DNA from 3 places in the Marinactinospora rubrisoli genome. Region 2 is predicted to be linked to each of the others. Evidence: predicted binding sites of a transcription regulator. Region 2 holds the regulator's gene; each other region holds the start of a gene.
The links. The regulator LexA, encoded in region 2, represses DNA repair genes until DNA is damaged. The targets are predictions, from matches to a motif close to TCGAACANNTGTTCGA.
Positions count from the first base shown of each region.

Region 1: ACFQRF_RS01280 (DUF6504 family protein) is a predicted target of LexA. The motif match lies at 5,652-5,667, and genes of this name have one in related genera.
Region 3: ruvC (crossover junction endodeoxyribonuclease RuvC) is a predicted target of LexA. The motif match lies at 3,828-3,843, and genes of this name have one in related genera.

Region 1 is NZ_JBHTBH010000001.1:274,149-281,429, forward strand. Features, by position in the region: gene ACFQRF_RS01250 (TAXI family TRAP transporter solute-binding subunit) at 1-162, shown strand, start outside; gene ACFQRF_RS01255 (NUDIX hydrolase) at 198-671, shown strand; gene ACFQRF_RS01260 (sensor histidine kinase) at 821-2,233, opposite strand; gene ACFQRF_RS01265 (response regulator transcription factor) at 2,237-2,917, opposite strand; gene ACFQRF_RS01270 (NUDIX domain-containing protein) at 2,979-3,431, opposite strand; gene ACFQRF_RS01275 (hypothetical protein) at 3,667-4,371, shown strand; gene ACFQRF_RS01280 (DUF6504 family protein) at 5,367-5,636, opposite strand; gene ACFQRF_RS01285 (hypothetical protein) at 6,143-6,628, opposite strand; gene ACFQRF_RS01290 (TetR/AcrR family transcriptional regulator) at 6,806-7,281, shown strand, end outside.
Region 2 is NZ_JBHTBH010000010.1:66,891-74,171, reverse strand. Features, by position in the region: gene ACFQRF_RS20275 (vitamin B12-dependent ribonucleotide reductase) at 1-2,326, opposite strand, end outside; gene nrdR (transcriptional regulator NrdR) at 2,437-2,928, opposite strand; gene ACFQRF_RS20265 (LysM peptidoglycan-binding domain-containing protein) at 3,390-3,797, opposite strand; gene lexA (transcriptional repressor LexA) at 4,322-4,987, shown strand; gene ACFQRF_RS20255 (alpha/beta hydrolase family protein) at 5,152-6,243, shown strand; gene ACFQRF_RS20250 (hypothetical protein) at 6,380-7,039, opposite strand.
Region 3 is NZ_JBHTBH010000018.1:2,517-9,797, forward strand. Features, by position in the region: gene ACFQRF_RS26255 (glycosyltransferase family 4 protein) at 1-466, shown strand, start outside; gene ACFQRF_RS26260 (hypothetical protein) at 485-1,051, shown strand; gene pdxS (pyridoxal 5'-phosphate synthase lyase subunit PdxS) at 1,197-2,165, shown strand; gene pdxT (pyridoxal 5'-phosphate synthase glutaminase subunit PdxT) at 2,305-2,913, shown strand; gene ACFQRF_RS26275 (YebC/PmpR family DNA-binding transcriptional regulator) at 2,910-3,659, shown strand; gene ruvC (crossover junction endodeoxyribonuclease RuvC) at 3,870-4,418, shown strand; gene ruvA (Holliday junction branch migration protein RuvA) at 4,489-5,097, shown strand; gene ruvB (Holliday junction branch migration DNA helicase RuvB) at 5,107-6,210, shown strand; gene yajC (preprotein translocase subunit YajC) at 6,485-6,868, shown strand; gene ACFQRF_RS26300 (adenine phosphoribosyltransferase) at 7,044-7,281, shown strand, end outside.

The DNA of each region.
Region 1 (7,281 bases), on a different contig from region 2:
GAGGTGGCCTACGTCGTCGCCAAGACGGTGTTCACCGAGTCCGCCGCGATCGCCGCCGACCGCCCGGAGGCGGCGCACATCAACGTCCGCACCGGCATCGCCACCGGACCGGTGCCCCTTCACCCGGGTGCGGTGCGCTGGTTCCGCGAACAGAAGGCGTGAGCCCGCGGGGCGCAGGGCGCCAGTAGGGTCGGGTCATGGCGACCCCCGATTTCATCGTCGAACTGCGCAAGCTCGTCGGCCACGGGCCGCTCTGGCTGATGGGGGTGACCGGCGTCGTCGTGGACGAGGCCGGGCGGATCCTGCTGCACCGCAGGGCCGACAACGGCGAGTGGTCGACCCCCGGCGGCATCCTGGAGCCCGGCGAGCAGCCCGCGACGGCGCTGGTCCGCGAGATCCTGGAGGAGACCGGTGTGCACGCCGAGCCGCTATGGGTCTCCAGCGTGGTGACCGAACCGCCGTTCAGCTACGCGAACGGCGACCAGGTGCAGTACCTGGACATCGCCTTCCGCTGCCGCCCGGTCGGCGGCGAGCCCCGCGCCGACGGCGACGAGTCGCTGGAGGTCCGGTGGTTCCCGATCGACGGGATGCCGCCGCTGCCGCGGCACATCCACGCCAGGGTCCAGCGCGCACTGGCGAGTGACGGCGGGGCGTGGTTCGTGGGGCGGTGACCGCCGCAGGTGGCATTGGGTTCGGATCGCTGCGGAGCAGTGACGAGGTACGCGCGGGACTGCAGGTCGCGCATCACCTGATGTATGAACCGCACAGATCGGTCAGGTAGCGCAGTCCTAGCTCGCCATCGGCCAACCCCGCACTCCGGTCACTCCGATTCCACTTCCATCGGCGCCGCCGGCAGCCGGACCGTGACATCCAGCCCGTACCCGTCCCCATGCGGCCGCGGCAGCCCCGGCTGCAACGCCAGTTCCCCGCCGGCCGCCTGTACCAGTTCCGCGCAGATGGCGAGCCCGAGGCCGGTGCCCACCACGTTCTGGTGCTTCGGCGCCCGCCAGAAGCGGCGCAGTGCGTTCTGCCGCTCTTCCGGGTCCAGGCCGACGCCGTCGTCGCTGACGTGGATGGCGACCCGGTCCCCCTGGCGGGCGCGTAGCACGACGCGTTCGCCGCCGGACAGTCTGATGGCGTTGCTCATCAGTTCGTCGAGGATGCTGCCCAGTCCGCCCGGTGGTTCCAGCAGCCGTAGGCCAGCGGGGACGTGTGTCTCCAGGTGGAGTCCGCGCTCCGCCGCCAGGGTCCGCCACCGTTCCAGCCGGGTCTCCAGCACCAGGTCCAGGTCCACCGGCTCGGCCTTGCTGAAGCTCTCCAGGCGGGTGGCGGCGAGGAGGGCGTTGAGCATGCGGTTCATCGCCTTCGCCTCCTCCACCGCGTCGTCGTAGGCGGCCCGCGCTTCCGGTTCGGTGAGGTAGGGGGACAGGTTCTCGACCGCGAGGCGGAGGCTGGCCAGCGGGTTGCGCAGCTGGTGGGAGGCGTCCGACACGAACGCGCGCTGGCGGTGCAGGGAACGCTCCACCACGTCCACCATCGCGTTGAACGACGCGGCCAGCCGGCGCAGCTCCGGCGGGCCGCCGGCCGAGTCCGCTCGTACGGTGAGGTCGCCCTCGGCGATGGCGGCCGTGGCCTCGTCCAGGGTCCGGACCGGGCGGAGCACCCACCGCGACACCGGCCAGGCGACCGCGGCGAGTCCGGTCAGCGGGACCAGCTCCAGCAGCGCCAGCGCGCCCCAGTTCTGCAGGATGGCGGAGCGCAGTTCGTCCGTGGGCGACACCAGCACCACGGCGCCCACCACCTCGCTGTCCCGGCCCACCGGCTCGGCGAGGATCAGTGGGCGGTCGTCCCACGGCCACACGGCGGTCGGCGGTTCGGGACGGTACCCCGCGAGCGCCTGGGCGAGCACCGGGCGGGTGCCCAGAGCGGCGAGCGCCTCGGTGACCCGGCCGCCCGAGCTGGAGCTGATCACCACCTCGCTGGACGGATCGAGCAGCGCGACCGGAATCCCGTACAACTCCTCGTAGCGTTCCAGCTCCATGCGCAGCGCCTGCGTGCGGCCGGTCGCGAGCGCGGAGTCGGCGAGTGAGGCGAACCGGCCGACATCGTTGAGCCGGTCGACGTACATCTCTTCCGTGCGCTGCTGGGCCACCAGCGTCGCCAGTGGTACCCCCAGCGCTCCCACCAGCAGGAAGGCCAGCGGCAGCAGCACGACGAGCAGTCTGCGCAGCACGACTCAGCCCGAGTCCGCCCCGGCGGTCAGCCGGTAGCCGACGCCGCGTGCCGTCTGGATGCGCACGCGCTCCCCGAGTTTGCCGCGCAGCGCCGCGATGTGGGTGTCCAGCGTCCGGGACGACGACTCCCAGGCCGCCCCCCACACCTGGTCGAGGATCGCCTCCCGGCTGACCACCGTGGGGGCGCGCGCCGCCAGCAGGGCGAGCAGGTCGAACTCCTTGCGGGTGAGCGACAGTGGCGCGGAGTCCAGCACCGCCTCGCGCGCCCGCACGTCCACCGAGAGGGGGCCGACCGTGAGCGGCGGCTCGGGTCGGCCGGCCGCCGAGCGCGCGGCCCGGGTCCGGCGGAGCACGGCGTCGATCCGCGCCAGCAGCTCGGCGATCCCGAACGGCTTCACCACGTAGTCGTCGGCCCCGGAGCGGAGCCCGCGCACCCGCTCGCGCTCCTCGGCCCGCGCGGTGACGGCGATGATCGCGGTCTCCGGGCGCTCGCGGAGCCGGCGGAGCAGGTCGATGCCGTCGGCGTCCGGCAGCCCGAGGTCGAGCAGCACGACGTCCGCCGCCGGCGCGCGCAGCGCGGCCGCGGCGGTGGACACCCGGGTGACGTCGTAGGCGGCGTTGCGCAGCGCGGTGACCAGCCCCCGTGCGACGCGGTCGTCGTCCTCGACCACGAGAATGCGCATCGCCTGACATCGTAGAACGACTCCCGGCCGCCCCCGCCGAGCCGGGTCCGCAGCGAACGGGTCAGCCGCCGTCCGGCCAGCCGTGCAGGCCGAAGCCGACCCCGGCCAGCGCGCCCGCGACTCCGGTCGCGCAGTAGTCGACGAGGTCGGACGGAAGGGCGGCCAGCGGGAACCATTCGACCGCGTCGTGCTTGTGCGGCTCGGCGTTGTACGGCTCGCCCGCCCATTCCCGCGCGACGAAGAAGAAGCCGACCCGGCCCTCCGCGCTGCGGTGGTGGCACACGTGCCCGAACCGCAGCGCCGCCGGGTCGATCCGCACGCCGACCTCCTCCCGCGCCTCCCGTGCCGCCGCCAGGACGCTTTCGCCCGCCTCCAGGTGGCCGGCCGGCGGCTGCCACTGGCCGTCGGCGAAACCGGTGTGCGCCCGGCGCAGCAGGAGCAGTGCGTCGTCGCGGAGCAGCAGGACGTGCACGTCCACCAGGGCCTTGTAGCGGGCCGTCGGAACCTCCGTCATGGCCGTCGAGTCTGCCGTGCCACCGCCGCCCACGCCACCGCCGAGACCTGACAGGTGCCCGTTAGATGCGGGACGGGCCGACGGCGTTCCGTCGGTTTTCCCACACCACGAGCGGCTTGCGACAGCGCTTTCCCCGCCGTCAGGGTGGTGCCCACCTCGGCGCCGGATGAGCGGCGCCGGGGCGGCACGGACCACGGTGGACGGCCGTGGCGGGACGGAAGGGGCGAAGCGCGGCATGCGAGCACGGGAGCGTCTGCTGGGCGCGGTGGCGGTCGGATCGTGTCTGGTCCTGGCGGGATGCGGTTCGGAGGGGGAGTCGGAGGAGTCGCCCGACGCCGCCGCCAGCGCGGAACCGGCGGCCGGTGGCTGGGAGGACGGCTTCCCCGAGGACGTCGAGGTGATCATCGAGCTGGACCAGCCGGCGGGTGCGCCGCAGCGGGAGGCCACCGACGCCTTCTTCCAGACCTACGCGGCGCTGTACCAGTCGGCGTACGGCGGCGGCGAGGACCGCGCGTTCATCGACACCTGGCTGCAGGACGACAGTCCGTCGGTGGAGTCGCTCAACCTGTTGCTCGACGAGTGGGCGGAGGCCGGGGCCGCCCCGGCCGGCAGCATCCGGCTCTACGACGGCCTGGTCGGCGCCTACTCCGCGGATCTGGTGCAGATCGACTTCTGTGTGGACCAGCGCTACCTGAAGCTCAAGGACCTGGAGAGCGGCGACGTCTCCGATCTGCCGAACTCGCCGGCGTCCGGCATCGCGACCGCGAACGCCATGTACGAGCTGAACGACGCCGGGGAGTGGGAGGCCGTGGCCTTCGGCTTCAGCGACGTGGGCGATGTCCCGACGAACGAGTGCGTGGCCGAGGACGGCGGCGGGGAGGAGCCCGAGGGCGAGGACTCCGGCGGCGACGGCGCCGCGGAGGACCAGGCCGACGCCTGACGCGGACCCGGCCGGCCCGCCGCCAGGACGCTCGGCCGTGCCGCACCTCCTGGTCCCAGAGGTGCCGCGGCCGGCTGTGCGGCCGCCGGTACTGCTCGGCGATGTCGTCCGGGTCGAAGGCCGTGCCCGGCGTGACGACCCCGCCCACGGCGACGGAGGCCGCGCGCCCGCCGGTCCGTACCATTCACCACGTTGACCGCCCATCCGTCCAGGTGCGTCCGCGCGGTCAGGTCGCCGGGAGCGCCGGGCCGGATCACCGCGGCGTTGTACACCACGACGTCCGGGATCCCGAGCTCGGCACCGGCCGCGGTCGCGGTGACGACCTGTACCCCCCAGAGCCGCGACGTCAGCGGCCACGCTCCCCACGCTCCGCTCGCTCCGGGCGAGGAGGGCGATCGGCACGCCCTCCCGCGCGAACCGGCGGGCGACGGAGCGGCCGATGCCCGGACCCGCTCCGATGACCAACGCTCGCGGCATGGCCGACTCCTCAAGTTCCCGCTCGATGGCGTCGAGGACAACGGGACGCTACGGCTTGACACGGGTGTGAAGGTCAAGCGCGGTGGGGGGAGGCCGGATGCGCGTCGGGGATCTGGCGGGTGAGACCGCGTGAGTCGGCGTCTGCTCCGTTACCGCGAGCATCGGGGCCCGCCGCGGTCGGCACGGCATGCCACGGCCAGCGTGAGCACACCGAAGCGGACGCCGAGACGGTGCGCCGCATCCGCTCCCTGCTCGCCGGGGTCGGCCGACGTCGGTGATCGCGCGGCTGCTGGATCAGCCTCCATGAGGAGCGCGCCCGGATGGCGCGGGAGGTCACGCGGCTGCAGGGGCCGCAGGACGCGCTCGACGACCTCCTCGCCGCGTCGCGCGCCGACCGCGCGGAGGGAGCGTGGATCCGCGTCGAAGGCGGTGACGGGCGGCGAAGGGGCCGCGGGCTCACGCCGACCGTGCCGGCCGGCCGGGCGAGCACCCGCCGGACCGGCCGGGATCGCGAAGCGTCAGTTCCAGAGGCGGCGCATCGTCCAGTTGTTCGTGGCCGTGTCGAGGCTGATGTCGGCGATGTTGGCCTGGCCGTGGTCGGACTCCGCCGCCACCCGGACCAGACGGACGTCGGTGCCGTTGCGGGCGCCGAACTCGGGGGTGTGCGGGGCGCTGTCCCAGGTGCCGATGATCCGGCGGACGCGATACATGTGGCCGCGCCAGGCGAAGAGCGCGGGGTGGCCGCCGGTGGTCGACCTGACGTCGATCCGTTCGTTGTAGAGACTCACAGGCCGGAATTATAGTCGAACATACGTTCGATGGCCAGCGTCGTTCACCGAGTCGGCCGTGCCGCCAGCCTAGGACGCGACCGCGGCGCCCTCTCGGCGTGTCGCTGAAGTCCGTCCGCTCCCGCCGCCGTGACCTGCGCTGACGCGGCCGATTACGCGAATCCTGCCGGGCGCGGCGTGTCGCGGGCGAGAGCCGGCGCGGCGTCCACCTCATTGCGAACACGGCGGCACGGGCCACGTCGGCCATCGGCCGGTGGCCGGTCCGGGTCGCGGTTGATGAGCAGGTGCCCGACGCCGTACGCGGCGGCTGTGGCTCGGCCGCGAGGACCGCCGGCACCGCCCCCTCGTCGTCGAACGGCGCGTCGATCAGCGGCGGCAGCTCCACGGGGCCGCCCCGGCCGGTCTCCTTGATCGCGGTGCGGATCTGATGCACCGGACGGTCGGTGGGCACCGTGAGCATCGGCCGGTGCGCGAGCGCGCCGATCTCCCGGCCGCCGCGCCGGACATCAGCCGGCCGGTGGATCCGCCAGGAGCACGCCACGATCGGCGGCGACGTCGAATCCCAGCACCGGACGGCAGTGGTCGCCTTCCGGGTCCATCAGTACCGGTCTGCCGAGCCGACGGCCGATGTCCCGCAGGAACCGGCAGAAGAGGTCGAGCCGGTCCGGTCCCTGAAGCTCCCGCAGATCCACGTCGAAGTCGATCTCCTCCGCCGCCTGGAAACGGAAGATCGCCAGGACGTCCGGCGACGGCCGGACCCGCAATTCGGCGCACTCGGCGTGGGCCGGGCGGGCGAACACCGCGTCCGCCCGGGGGACCGGCGGCACCGTCGCGCCCTCGGAGTACCGGCACTTCCAGGGGCGCTCCCCGACGAGATCGAGGAGGATCTGCAAGTCCGCCACCGAGGTGCGCGGGACCCGCGGATTCGGCAGCGGGCCCATGAGCCCGGGATCGACGTCATGCGCGACGTCGGTCCACAGCGGATCGGCCACCTCGCCATGGTGCCCGGTGGCCCGGCCCGAGACCACCCGTGGCGCAGGCCACGCCCGGCACCGACCGGGTGGTATGTCCGTTCCATTACGCTGAGGGAGATGTGTGGACCGGCGGCGCCGGAGCGGACCGGCACCGCCCGGAGCCGGACCGACGACCACCGCACGAGGGAGTACCGCATGGCTGACGAGACCGACCGGCGAGCCGCCTCCGCTTCGGACCTCGACTCCCTCTCGGTCCCCGACCGCCTGCTGACCGTCGCCACCCGGCTGTTCGCCGAGCGCGGGTTCGAGCGCACGTCGGTGCAGGAGCTCGTGGACGCGGCCGGGGTGACCAAGGGCGCGATGTACCACTACTTCAGCTCCAAGGAGGACCTGCTCTTCGCCGTCTACCAGCGGGTCCTCGCGATGCAGACGCGCCGCCTGGAGGGTTTCGCGACGGCCGAGGGGCCACTCCCCGAGCGGCTGCACGCCGCGGCGGCCGACGTCGTCCACACCACTGTGGACAACCTCGACGACACGGTGATCTTCTTCCGTTCGCTGCACATGCTCTCGGAGGAACGGAGCGGCGCCGTGCGCAGGCAGCGCCGCGAGTACCACGAGCGCTTTCGCGACATGATCCGGACCGGCCAGCGGCAGGGGGACTTCCGCACCGA
Region 2 (7,281 bases):
GGGTCGAGCCCTGCTTGCCGAGCTTCATGAAGACCTCGCCGAGGCCGTCGTCGGGGTAGGAGCCGGCGGTGATGTAGCCCTCGGCGCCGCCCACCGTGAAGGAGATGGTCTGGCTGGGCCGCTTCTTCGGCAGCCGACGGCGGACCGGGCGGTTGACCTCGACGACCTTGGGCTCCGGGGCGGCCTTCTCCTCCGTCTTCTCCTCGGTCTTGGCGGTGGACAGCGGCTGGCCGACCTTGCAGTTGTCCCGGTAGACGGCGAGCGCCTTCAGGCCGAGCTTCCAGCCCTGGAAGTAGATGTGCTCGAAGTCCTCGACGGTCGCCTCTTCGGGGACGTTCACCGTCTTGGAGATGGCACCCGAGAGGAACGGCTGCACCGCCGCCATCATCTCGACGTGCCCCATGGGCTTGATGTAGCGCTTGCCCATGGCGCAGTCGAACACCTCGTAGTGCTCCGGCCGCAGCCCGGGAGCGTCCACCACATGGCCGTTCTCCGCGATGTACTCGACGATGGCCTCGATCCGCTCCTGCTGGTAGCCGAGGTTCTTCAGCGCCCGCGGGATCGCCTGGTTGACGATCTGCATGGAGCCGCCGCCGACCAGCTTCTTGTACTTGACCAGCGAGAAGTCCGGCTCGATGCCGGTGGTGTCGCAGTCCATCATGAAGCCGATGGTGCCGGTGGGGGCGAGCAGGCTGGCCTGGGCGTTGCGCCAGCCGTTCTTCTCGCCGGTCTTCAGGCAGTCCTGCCACGCGCGGGTGGCCGCGGCGGCGATGTCGCGGTCCATCCGGCCGATGGTGCGCAGGTCGTCGTTGGCGGCGGCGTGCTTGCGCATGACGCGCTTGTGGGCGTCGGCGTTCTTGGCGTAACCGTCGTAGGGGCCCACGACCCCGGCGAGCTCCGCGCTGCGCCGGTAGGCGGTCCCGGTCATCAGGGAGGTGATGGCCGCGGCGAGCGCCCGGCCGCCGTCGGAGTCGTAGGCGTGTCCGGTGGCCATCAGCAGCGCGCCGAGGTTGGCGTAGCCGATGCCGAGCTGGCGGAAGGCACGGGAGGTCTCGCCGATCTTCTCCGTGGGGAAGTCGGCGAAGGTGATGGAGATGTCCATCGCCGTGATGATCAGCTCGGTGAGCCGGACGAACTTCTCGATGTCGAAGGTGTCGTCGTCCCGCAGGAACTTCAGCAGGTTGATGGACGCCAGGTTGCAGGAGGAATTGTCCAGGTGGACGTACTCCGAGCAGGGGTTGCTCGCCGAGATGCGGCCGCTCTCGGGAGTGGTGTGCCAGTCGTTGATGGTGTCGTCGTACTGCAGGCCGGGGTCGGCGCACTCCCAGGCGGCCCGGGCCATGCTGTGGAACAGCTTCCGGGCGTCGACGGTGGCGATGACCTCGCCGGTGGTGCGGGAGGTGAGCCCGAAGTCGGATCCGGTGTCGACGGCGCGCATGAAGGCGTCGGACACCCGGACGGAGTTGTTGGCGTTCTGGTACTGCACGCTGACGATGTCGGCGCCGCCGAGGTCGACGTCGAACCCGGCGTCGCGCAGCGCGCGGATCTTGTGCTCCTCCCGGGCCTTGGTCTCGATGAACTCCTCGATGTCGGGGTGGTCGACGTCGAGCACGACCATCTTGGCGGCACGGCGGGTGGCCCCGCCGGACTTGATGGTGCCGGCCGAGGCGTCGGCGCCGCGCATGAAGGAGACCGGGCCCGAGGCGGTGCCGCCGGAGGAGAGCAGCTCCTTGCTGGAGCGCAGCCGGGAGAGGTTCACGCCGGCGCCGGAGCCGCCCTTGAAGATGATCCCCTCCTCCTTGTACCAGTCCAGGATCGACTCCATGGTGTCGTCCACGGACAGGATGAAGCAGGCGGACACCTGCTGGCTGGAGGCGGTGCCGACGTTGAACCACACGGGCGAGTTGAAGCTGAACAGCTGATGCACGAGCGCGTACTTCAGCTCGTGGTCGAAGATCTCGGCGTCCTCGTCACCGGCGAAGTAGCCGTGCTCGCGCCCGGTCCTGGTGTACATGCCGGCCACGCGGTCGACGAGCTGCTTGAGGCTCCACTCGCGCTCGGGGGTGCCGAGGGCGCCACGGAAGTACTTGCTGGCGACGATCTGGGTGGCGTTCATCGACCAGGCGGCCGGGAACTCCACGCCGCGCTGCTCGAAGTTGACCGACCCGTCCCGCCAGTTGGTCATGACGACGTCACGGCGCTCCCACTCGACCTCGTCATAGGGGTGGGTGCCCGGCGTGGTGAAGACACGCTGGATCTTCAGCCCCTTGCGCTGGGGCTGCCCCCTGCCCTTGCGCGTCGACGAGCCGCTCGTGGTCTCCGTCATTCTCCACTCCCCCTGATATATGGCACATACCCAATTGCCGCGCCGGCCGGCCCGGGCTTCCGGCGGCCGGCGCGGTCCCCGTGCGCGGGGCGCGTGACCGCGTGGTCCGGTTACTCCGCCGCCGGTTTTCCGGCCTGCCGGGTGGCACCGGCTCTGGCCCGATCGGCCCGCAGCATCGCGATCTCGTTCTCGAAGTCCGTCAGGGACTCGAACCCGCGGTACACCGACGCGAAGTGGAGGTAGGTCACCTCGTCGAGTTCGCGCAGCGGGCCCAGAATGGCGAGCCCGATCTCGTGGGCCGGCACCTCGGCGAGCCCGCGCCCGCGGATCTCCTCCTCGACCTGCTGGCCGAGCTTGGCGAGCGCGTCCTCGGTGACCGGCCGCCCCTGGCAGGCGCGCCGCACCCCGGCGATGATCTTGCCCCGGGAGAACGGCTCGGTGACCCCGGACCGCTTGGCCACCATGAGCAGCACGGTCTCCTGGGTGGTGAAGCGGCGGCCGCAGGCCGGGCAGGACCGGCGGCGGCGGATCGCGGCGCCGTCGTCGGTGGACCGGCTGTCGATCACCCGGGTGTCAGGATGGCGGCAGAACGGACAGTGCATGCCGGCACGCCTCCCCCCACATCCGCATCGCCGATGCCTCCCGCACCCGCACGGAACGCGCTCCCGAGGGGCGGTGTCCGTGTCGGCGTCTGGTGTTCCACGGCTCTCCAGGGCGACGCCCCGAAAAGGTCTGATACCTACTAAAGCACAATCTCTAGGCGACTTGTTCCTCAGCAGGCACTAGATGTTGTGGTCAACTTACGGGCGCCGCACCCGGGCCGCAAGTCGCCGCACCGGCGGGGGGACGGCGCCGCCGGAGCCCGAAAGCGCCGGAACCGCCGGTGTTTCCGGCGGTTCGGGACGCCACGGGACCCATCGGAGGCGGCCGGAGTGCGCAACGCCACTCATCGCACGGGACGCGCCACGGGGAACGGAGCACAGGCTGCCAGACGCGGCGGCGCGGACCGGGGCGGACACACCGGCCGCGCCGGATGTCCGCACCGGCCCGCGCCGGGCACCGGTCAGGGCTTGGGAAGCACGAGCTCCTGCCCCGGCTCCAGCGCGAGGTCGGAGAGCCGGTTGAGCTCGACGATCTCCAGCACGGTGCGGCGCGGATCGTCGCCGGGGCGGGTCCGCTCGGCGATCTCCCACAGCGTGTCGCCGTCGTGGACCACCACGGTGTCGGGCGCGGGCCGCAGCATCAGAGAGTCGGAGGCGCCGGCCGTGGAGGCGCCGAGCGCCACGGTTGTCAGTACCAGGAGCGAGAATCCGGCTGTGCCGACGAGACCGAGCGCCGAGAGCAGGACCACCCGGCCCCGCCGGGTGAGACGGGTGCCGCGTCCCGGTGGGACGGAGGAATGGAGGTCGGGAAGTCCAGCGAGAGCCTGGGGGACCACGACGGCCGTACCGCCGCTGCTCTCAATACTCACGTCTTCTCCTCGCCCTTCGAAGATCCCGGCGGACCGGTCGCCGACCTCGATACGGGTCGGCGGATCCGCAGTGGCGATCGATTCTGGCACCGGCGCCGGCCGGACGGCGCGCGCCACCGGCCCCCTCCCGGGCCGGCCCATTGAGAGCGGTATTGCGGGTTCGGACATGCTCCCCACCTTCGAACGCCCGTTCGACTAGAACTGACGTTCGACTAATACCGCATCTCGCTGATTTTTTCAGCACCATCTCGAACGTTTGTTTGATATTGCCTTGTCCGCACACTAATGTTGGACATGTTTCACCGCGGTATGCCGACACTGCCGTCGATGCGACATCGCTTCGAGACTCCCTCGTTACGCCGTCACCGACGCCAGCCGCCGACAACCCACACCGAGAACACCGACCGCCGAGGAGGCCGGCCGTGCCGGAGGAAAACCACGGAGCGCAGGAACCGCACGCCAGTGGGAAGGCCGTCACCGGGCTCCGATCCTCGTCCACGCGGACCAGAGCCGCGCAGGAGCCTGTGGCACCGTCGGACTCGGCTCCGAAACTCACGGCCCGCCAGCAGAGCGTCCTGAACGTCATCCACCGCTACGTGCGGCAACGCGGATACCCACCGTCCATCCGCGAGATCGGTGATGCGGTGGGGTTGTCCAGCCCCTCCAGTGTCGCGCACCAATTGAAGGTGTTGCAACGCAAGGGCTATCTCCACCGCGACCAGAATCGCCCACGAGCGGTCGAAATTCGCATTCCGGGACAGCCGCCGGTGCGGTCCTGGGACGAACTCGACGAGGATCACTCCGCCGAGCCCGGCCGCGCGACCGACGTCCCGGTCATCGGCCGGATCGCCGCGGGCGGCCCGATCCTCGCGGAGGAGGCCGTCGAGGACGTCCTCACGCTGCCCAAGCAGCTCGTGGGCGAGGGGCGGCTGTTCATGCTCACCGTCGTCGGCGACTCGATGATCGAGGCCGCCATCACCGACGGTGACCTGGTCGTGGTCCGCCAGCAGCCCGAAGCCAACAACGGCGACATCGTCGCGGCGCTGCTCGGCGACGAGGCCACGGTGAAGACCTTCCGGCGGGACGGCGACCACGTCTGGCTGCTGCCGCGCAACCCCGACTACGAGCCCATCAGCGGCGACGAGGCCACCATCCTCGGCAAGGTCGTCGCCGTGCTGCGCAAGGTGTAACGACTTCGCCTCGGTTCGAAACGGGCCCGTGATCTTTACCCCGATCACGGGCCCTGTCACCGTCACGCGATGGAATCGGGATCCAACGGTGACCGAGCGGACCGCCACCGCCATACCCGTCACACCGGGACGGACCGGCACCGGCCGGGCTCTACGGTAAGGGCATGTCCTCCTCGCCCCTCCGTGCCGCCGTGCGCGGCGGCTGCGCCCTCCTGACCGGCGGCGCCCTGGTGCTGGCCACCGCCTGCGGCCCGCCCGCCGCCCCCGAGCCGCCGGCCACGGCTCCCTCCGCCTCCCCCGGCACCACCCCCGTGGAACGCTCCGTCACCTTCGACGGCGCCGGTGACACCGTGCACGGCACCGTCGCCCTGCCACCGGGAACGAGCGGACCGGTGCCGGGCGCACTCATCATCTCGGGCAGCGGCCCCACCGACCGCGACGGCAACAGCCCCGCACGGCCGGACGCCGACACCAACGCCAACTTCGCCCGGGTGCTCGCCGCGGCCGGTGTCGCCTCCCTGCGGTACGACAAGCTCGGGTCCGGCGAGACCGGCCTCGGCGGCCGTGAGGCGGCCGAGCCCGTCGGCTACGACGTCTTCGAGGACCAGATGGCCGCCGCATACGCCGAACTCCTGGACCAGCCGGAGGTGGATCCCGAGCGGATCCTGGTCCTCGGGCACAGCGAGGGCAGCCTGTTCGCCCTGCGCGCGCCACAGGTGGTCTCCGGTCCCCCTCCCGCCGCGCTCGTTCTCGCCGCCCCCGTGGGCGCCCGCTACCTGGACCTGCTGGACCGGCAGGTCACCGAGCAGGTACGCGACGGCGAGGGTTCCGGCGCACTCGACGCCGCCGCGGCCACCACCGTGCTGTCCGACACCCGGCTCGCCATCGCCCGGCTGCGCGCCGGCCGGCCGCTGCCCGACGATCTCGCGCCGGAACTCGCTCCGCTGTTCGGGCCGGCCACCTCGGCGTTCCTGCGCCGGATCGACGCCATGGACCCGGTGGACCTGGCGCGCGACCTCCCCGACGGCACCCGCACGCTCGTGCTGTGGGGCACGGCCGACGCCCAGGTCACCGCGGCGGAGGTCGACCGGCTGATGACCGGGCTCCCCGACGGCGAACGCGTGGACCTGCCCGGAGCCGACCACGTGTTCCGCCGGTACGACGACTCCCCCGGCGCCACCGCGCTCGACGCCGAGCGCCCATTCGCGCCGGACGCGGCGCCCGCCCTCGAAGAGTTCCTCGGCACCGTGTGGTGACCGGGCCGCGCCCGCCGTACGCGGCCCGGCGCCGGTGCCCGGGAACGGCGATGGCGCCCTCCCCCTAGGGGGGAGGGCGCCATCGCACCGGTTCGCCGTCAGGGCGCGGGTGGTCCGACGACCGCCCGCCGCCGGGTCAGCTCCGGGTGCCCTCGATCTGCGCGACGGTGGCGCGCGCCAGCTGCTCGGCGCCCGCGATCGCCTCGGATTCCGAGATCGACGACGAGTAGGAGTAGTCGGTCGCGGCGTCGTAGCAGGTCGACAGGAAGATGTTCGACAGCCGGACGCCGACGCAGCCGAGCTCGTACTCGGTGTCGTACCAGGAGGCGGCCTCGTCGCCGAGATTCTCGACGGGGGTGGTGGTGTACCCCTCGGACTGGGTGGCGAGGTCGGAGGCGGTCTCCTCCGCCCCCGTGGTGCCGGGCCGGTTCTGGTTGCGCATCAGCAGCATCGAGGCGGTCGCCGGCATGCCGGAGGAGTCGCTGGAGGTGATCCAGGAGCACTGGTAGCCGTCCCACCAGTCCTGGCCGCCGGTGTCGATGGCCTGCGCGGCCTGCGTCTGGTACCCGGGCAGCAGGGCGTTCAGCGCCTCGTTCTCCGCGACCGAGCAGTCGGGGGTCGCGGTGTAGTCCTCACCGCTGCCCAGCCACAGGTAGGCGCCGATGCCTCCGGCGATGAGCAGCACCACCAGCACGACGACGCCGACGATCGCGCCGACCGCGCAGCCGCGGTTGCTCTTCGGAGGGGTCTGACCGAGGTAGGGGTTCTCTCCGTAGGGGGCACCCGGGCCCGGCATGCCCGGACCCGGCTGCGGACCGTACCCAGGGGGACCATAGGGGCCGGGCTGTGGCGGACCGTAAGGTCCCTGGGGTCCGGTCGGCTGACCGGGCTGCGGCCCGGTCGGCGGTCCGCCGTACGGCCCCGACGGTCCGGACGGTCCCCCAGGTGGCCCCGGAGGAGGACCACCGTAAGGTGGCTGGGCCATCAGCGAGTCCCCTTTCCTGCCAAGCAAACTTCAGGCTGACCAGCAGAGCTACG
Region 3 (7,281 bases), on a different contig from region 2:
CGACGGCGGGGAGGCGCTGGCCCGAGTCGACCCGGAACTGCGCTCCCGCGTGGTGCTGCTCGGCCGGGTCGACGAGGCCGACAAGGCGCGCGTCTACCGTTCCGTCGACGTCTTCTGCGCGCCCAACCTGGGCGGCGAGAGCTTCGGGATCGTGCTCACCGAAGCGATGTCGGCCGGGGCGCCGGTCCTGGCCAGTGACATCCCCGCGTTCCGCCACGTGCTGCGCGACGGCGCCGCCGGGGCGCTGTTCGACGCGGGCGACCCCGCGCACCTGGCGCACGCGGCCGGCGCGCTGCTCGACGACCCGGACCGCCGCGCCGAGCTGTCCGGCGCGGCCCGGTCCGCGGTGCGGCGCTACGACTGGCGTACGGTCGCCGCCGACGTCGTGCGGGTCTATGAGACGGTGGTGCCCACCGGAACCGACCACGCCCGGCCCGTCTCCGTCGGCCGCGCCGGCCTCCAGTAGGCGAGGAGAGAACCCCTGATGCTCGCCGACATCGTCTCCACCGTCACGACGGTGTTCGCGCTGCTGGTGCTGCTGTCCTTCTACGTCTCCTGGCGGGCCGGCCGGCTGGACCGGCTGCACACCCGGGTGGAGACGGCGCACGCAGCCCTCGACGCGGCGCTGCTGCGGCGCAGCGCGGTCGTGCTGGAGCTGGCCGCGGCCGGCGAGCTGGAGCCGGCCTCCCGGGTGCTGCTCGCCGACGCCGCCGGGCGGGCGCGGCGGGCCGAGGGGGCACGCGAGCGGGAACTGGCCGAGAGCGCCCTGTCACGGGCGCTGCGCGCGGTGGTCGGCCAGCCGGGCTTCCGGGAGGGGCTGGGCGCCGGCGCCGCGTCGGGGGGCGACGACCTGCTCGGCGAGGTCGCCGCCGCGGCCCGCCGGGTGCACATCGCGCGCCGGTTCTACAACGACGCGGTCGCGGCCACCCGCGAGGCCCGCGCCGGCCGGCTGGTCCGGACGCTGCGGCTGGCCGGCCGCGCGCCGCTGCCGGACTTCTTCGAGATCGATGACGAACCGCCCGACGTCGATGGGGCCGGCGGGCCGGCGTGAGGGGGAGCGGCCGCACCCGCCGGGCGGCTCCGGCCTCGACACACTGGAAAGTCTCCTGTCTGTCTTATGCCGACATGTCATGAAAGTGGGTTTCGCGGAGGTTTTACCATGGAGAGAGCGCAGGAACGGCCACCCGGCCGGCGCGATGTCCAGATTCATCCTCCGCGCATCCGTGTCCGTTCAGAACTTGGAGTCCGCAACCGTGGCCAACACCGCTGAGAACTCGACCGAGAGCACGGTCGGCACCACCCGTGTCAAGCGCGGCATGGCCGAACAGCTCAAGAACGGTGTGATCATGGACGTGGTCACGCCCGAGCAGGCGAAGATCGCCGAGGACGCCGGCGCCGTCGCCGTCATGGCCCTGGAGCGGGTGCCCGCCGACATCCGCCGCGACGGCGGTGTGGCGCGCATGTCCGACCCCGACATGATCGACGGCATCATCGAGGCCGTCTCCATCCCGGTCATGGCCAAGGCGCGCATCGGCCACTTCGTCGAGGCCCAGGTGCTGCAGGCCCTGGGCGTCGACTTCATCGACGAGTCCGAGGTCCTCACCCCCGCCGACGAGGCCTACCACATCGACAAGTGGGCGTTCACCGTCCCCTTCGTCTGCGGTGCGACCAACCTCGGCGAGGCGCTGCGGAGGATCGGCGAGGGTGCCGCCATGATCCGGTCCAAGGGCGAGGCCGGTACCGGCAACGTCGTCGAGGCCACCCGGCACATGCGGCAGATCCGCGGCGAGATCCGCCGGCTGGGCACCCTTGACGAAGCGGAGCTGTTCGGCGCGGCCAAGGAGCTGCGTGCCCCCTACGAGGTCGTCAAGGAGGTGGCCAGGCTCGGCAAGCTGCCGGTGCCGCTGTTCTCCGCCGGCGGTGTCGCCACCCCGGCCGACGCCGCGCTGATGCGCCAGCTCGGCGCCGAGAGCGTCTTCGTCGGCTCCGGCATCTTCAAGTCCGGCGACCCGGCCAAGCGCGCCGACGCGATCGTGCAGGCCACCCTGCACTACAACGACCCCGAGGTCATCGCCAAGGTGTCCCGCGGCCTCGGCGAGGCCATGGTCGGCATCAACCTGGACGAGCTCGACGAGAGCCAGCGCTACGCCGGCCGCGGCTGGTAGCCGGCGGCCGGTGCCGCGTCCGGTGCGTTCCGCCGCGCCGGACGCGCGGTGCCCCGTCCGCGAACGTCTAGGGTGAGGAACGCGGTCCGCCGGGCGGCGGACCGCGTTCTCCCGCGGCCAACACAAGTGAGGTTGCCCCGTGTCCGCCAGTCCCACCATCGGCGTGCTCGCCCTGCAGGGCGACGTCGCCGAGCACCAGCGCGTCCTGGACGGGCTCGGCGCGCGCAGCGTCGCGGTGCTGCGCGCCGAGCAGCTCGACCGCGTCGACGGGCTGGTCATCCCCGGCGGCGAGTCGACCACCATGTCCAAGCTCGCGGTGCGTTACGACCTGATGGAGCCGCTGCGCAAGCACGTCCGCTCCGGCCTGCCGGCCTACGGCACGTGCGCCGGAATGATCATGCTCGCCGACCGCATCCTCGACGGCATCACCGGGCAGCAGACCGTCGGCGGCATCGACATGACGGTGCGCCGCAACGCCTTCGGGCGGCAGACGGAGTCCTTCGAGGCGCGGGTCGCCGTCGAGGGCGTGACCGGCGGACCGTTCGACGCGGTCTTCATCCGCGCACCCTGGGTGGAGTCCGTGGGGCCCGATGTGGCGGTGCTCGGGCAGGTCCCGCGTGGAGAACGGGCCGGTAGGATCGTCGCGGTACGCCAGGGGAGCCTTCTGGCGACGTCGTTCCACCCCGAACTCACCGGGGACGCGCGCATCCACCGGCTCTTCGTCGACATGGTGAAAGGACACGCATGAGCGGCCACTCCAAGTGGGCCACCACCAAGCACAAGAAAGCCGTCATCGACGCCAAGCGCGGCAAGCTGTTCGCCAAGCTGATCAAGAACGTCGAGGTGGCCGCGCGCACGGGTGGCGGAGACCCCGAGGGCAACCCCACGCTGTACGACGCCATCCAGAAGGCACGTAAGAACTCCGTCCCGCTGGACAACATCGAGCGCGCCCGCAAGCGCGGCGCCGGTGAAGAGGCGGGCGGCGCCGACTGGCAGACCATCATGTACGAGGGCTACGGCCCGGGCGGCGTGGCGCTGCTGGTGGAGTGCCTGACCGACAACCGCAACCGCGCGGCCTCGGAGGTGCGGGTGGCCGTCACCCGCAACGGCGGCTCCATGGCCGACGCCGGATCGGTCTCCTACCTCTTCAACCGCAAGGGCGTCGTGATCGTGCCGAAGGAGGGCACCAGCGAGGACGACGTCATGCTGGCCGTCGCCGACGCCGGCGCCGAGGACGTCAACGACCTCGGCGAGGCGTTCGAGGTGATCTCCGAGGCCGGTGACCTCGTCGCGGTGCGCACCGCGCTACAGGAGGCCGGAATCGACTACGAGTCGGCCGAGACCAACTTCCTGCCCAGCCTGGAGGTGCCGGTCGACGAGGAGAACGCCAAGAAGGTGCTGCGCATCGTCGACGCCCTGGAGGACTCCGACGACGTGCAGAACGTCTTCACCAACGCCGACATCCCCGACGACATCATGGAGCGGATCGGCTGACGCCGACCGCACCGCGCCGGGCCCCGACCGCGCCGGCCGGACCGGTGCGCGGCGTCCGCCGCCGCGCGCACCGGTCCGGCCGGCGCGTCGCGTCTCGCCGGTGTCCGCCCGTTCGCGGCCGGGCGGGAGTGTCCGGATCCCCGGTGACACCGGCGACCGGTAGGCTCTGCGAACGGACGTTCGAGGCCGGAGCGGGACGGGAGAGCGCGCGTGCGGGTACTGGGGATCGACCCGGGGCTGACCCGGTGCGGGGTCGGAGTGGTGGACGGGTCGGTCGGGCGGCCGCTCACCCTGGTCGCGGCCGGCGCCGTGCGCACCCCCGCCGACCAGGAACTGCCCGACCGGCTGCTCGGCGTCGAGCGCGGCGTGCAGGAGTGGCTGGAGGAGTACCGCCCCGACGCCGTGGCCGTGGAGCGGGTGTTCGCCCAGCACAACCTCAGCACCGTCATGGGCACCGCCCAGGCCAGCGCCATCGCCATCGCCTGTGCCGCACGCCGCGGCCTGCCGGTGGCACTGCACACCCCCAGCGAGGTCAAGGCCGCCATCACGGGCAGCGGTCGCGCGGACAAGGCCCAGGTGGGCACCATGGTCGCCCGGCTGCTGAACCTGGACGGCCCGCCCCGGCCCGCCGACGCCGCCGACGCGGTGGCGCTGGCCATCTGCCACATCTGGCGGGGCGGCGCGCAGCAGCGCGTGGCCCGCGCCCAGCAGGAGTTCGCCCGTAAGGTCGAACTCGCCCGCCAGGCCCGCGGCCGGTGACCGCACGGCCCCCGCGCGCGGGCGGCGCGGCGGCAGTGGACGAACCGTCGACGAACGAGGAGCAGCAGTCGTGATCGCCTCCCTGAGCGGCAGGGTCGCCGCGCGCAGCGCCGGATCGGCCGTCATCGAGGTGGGCGGGGTCGGCATGACCGTGCAGTGCACCCCGGCGACGCTGTCGCGGCTGCGGGTGGGCGAGCCGGCGACCGTGGCCACCTCGCTGGTTGTCCGCGAGGACTCCCTCACCCTGTACGGGTTCGCCGACGCCGACGAGCGTGACGTCTTCGAACGGCTGCAGACGGCCGGCGGAGTCGGCCCGCGGCTCGCGCTGGCCATGCTCGCCGTGCACAGCCCGGACGCGCTGCGCCGCGCCGTGGCCACCGAGGACACCGGCGCGCTCACCCGGGTGCCGGGCATCGGGAAGAAGGGCGCGCAGCGCATCGTGCTGGAACTGCGCGACAAGCTCGGCCCCGCCGCCGGTGACCAGCCGGACCCGGCCCGGGAGGCGGCGCCCGCCCCGGCGGCCTGGCGGCCGCAGGTCGTGTCGGGGCTGGTCAACCTCGGCTGGTCCGGCCGCGACGCCGAGCGCGCGGCGGACGCCGTGGCGGCCGAGGCCGAGTCCGGCACGGCCGACGTCGCCGTCCTGCTCCGCAGCGCCCTGCGCAAGCTGAGCCGGGCCTAGGAGGACGACATGGCCGACCACACCGAGCACGCGGAACAGGACCGGGACATCGTCTCCCCCCAGGCCGACCCGGACGACCGGGCCGCCGAGGGAGCGCTGCGGCCGCGGTGGCTGGCGGACTTCGTCGGCCAGGAACGGGTCCGCGAGCAGCTGTCCCTCGTCCTGCACAGCGCCCAGCGCCGCGGACGCGCACCCGACCACGTGCTGATGTCCGGACCGCCCGGACTCGGCAAGACCACGCTGGCCATGATCATCGCCGCCGAGCTGGGCGCGCCGCTGCGCATCACCTCGGGGCCGGCCATCGAACGCTCCGGCGACCTCGCCGCGGTGCTCTCCACGCTGCACGAGGGCGAGGTGCTCTTCCTCGACGAGATCCACCGCATGGCGCGGCCCGCGGAGGAGATGCTGTACGTCGCCATGGAGGACTACCGGGTGGACGTGGTGGTCGGCAAGGGTCCGGGCGCCACCGCCATTCCGCTGGAGATCGCGCCGTTCACCCTGGTCGGCGCCACCACCCGGGCCGGACTGCTGCCCGCGCCGCTGCGGGACCGGTTCGGATTCGTCGCGCACATGGACTTCTACCGCGCCGACGAGCTGGAACGCATCGTGCGCCGCTCCGCGGAGCTGCTCGGTGCGAAGCTGGACGACGACGCCGCGGCCGAGATCGCCGGCCGCTCCCGTGGCACGCCGCGAATCGCCAACCGGCTGCTGCGCCGGGTCCGCGACTACGCCGAGGTGCGCGCCGACGGCCGGCTCACCCTGGCCACCGCCCGCGCCGCCCTGGAGCTGTACGAGGTGGACGAGCAGGGACTGGACCGGCTGGACCGGGCCGTGCTGCACGCCCTGCTGCGCCGGTTCCGCGGCGGTCCGGTCGGGCTGTCCACCCTCGCGGTCTCGGTGGGGGAGGAGCCCGAGACCGTCGAGGTGGTGGCCGAGCCCTTCCTCGTGCGCTCCGGCTTCGTCGCCCGCACACCCCGCGGGCGGGTGGCCACCCCCGAGGCGTGGCGGCACATGGGCATCGAGCCGCCACTGGACGCCGCGTTCGGCGCGGCCGCCGCCCTGGCGGAGCAGCCCGGCGCGACGCCCCCCGGCCCGGAGAACGGTGGTCCTTGACCGTGCGTTGCCGGAAAACGGACGCCGATCTTGCCCGTCGGCGCGTTCGGTGGCGGGCCGTTGGGGTACCCGGGCGTAGCCTGGAGACCGGCCCGGCAGGTAGGGGGCCGCACGCGCCCGGACCCGGACGAGGAGCACAGCGCCGTGACGATCCGTCCCGCCCGAGGTGGCGCCGGGGAACGCGCGGCACCTCCCGCTCGTTGGAGCAGGGCACGCCCTACGTGCGCCGCCGTATCACGCGCGGCCACCGCGACACCCTAGGAAGGACGCCCACGTGCAGGGGCTCATGACTTATGCCGCAGCCGCCCAACAACCGGGCATGCTGCAGACGCTCATCCCGTTCGTCCTGATCATCGTGGTCTTCTACCTGCTGTTCTGGCGCCCGCAGCAGAAGCGCCGCCAGCAGGAGATGCAGATGCAGAACTCGCTGGTCCCGGGCACCGAGGTGCTCACCAAGGCCGGCATCTACGGCACCGTCGTCGAGGTCCACGACGCGGACGTGGAGCTGGAGATCTCGCCCGGCACCCGCATCCGCATCGTCAAGGCCGGCATCGGCGACGTCATCACGCCGCAGGAGCCGTCCGACGACACCCCGGTCGAGGACCGTCCGGACTACCCCGGCAACGGCGGACCGGACGACGACAAGCCGCGGCCCTAGCGCCCGCGCGGGCCGCCGGCCACCGGCGCCGCCTCCCCAGCGGGGGCCGCGCGGCCGACCGGCCGCGGGACACACCAGACACGGTCGTACCGGCCCCGCTGGCGGGGCCGGTACCGTCGTGCCCGCCCCCGCCCCGCCCGTCCCGCCCGGGACACACCCGAGAACAGCGAAGGCCATGCCGCACGACCTCACCCCCCTCATCGAAGCGCACGTCCGCGACATCCCCGACCACCCCCAGCCCGGGGTGGTGTTCAAGGACATCACGCCGCTGCTCGCCGCTCCCGAAGCCTTCTCCGCCGTGGTCGACGGGCTCGCCGCCGCCTGCGACCCCGACACGGTGGACGTGGTCGTGGGCCTGGAGGCCCGCGGCTTCATCCTCGGCGCGCCCGTGGCGCTGCGCCTCGGGGCCGGCT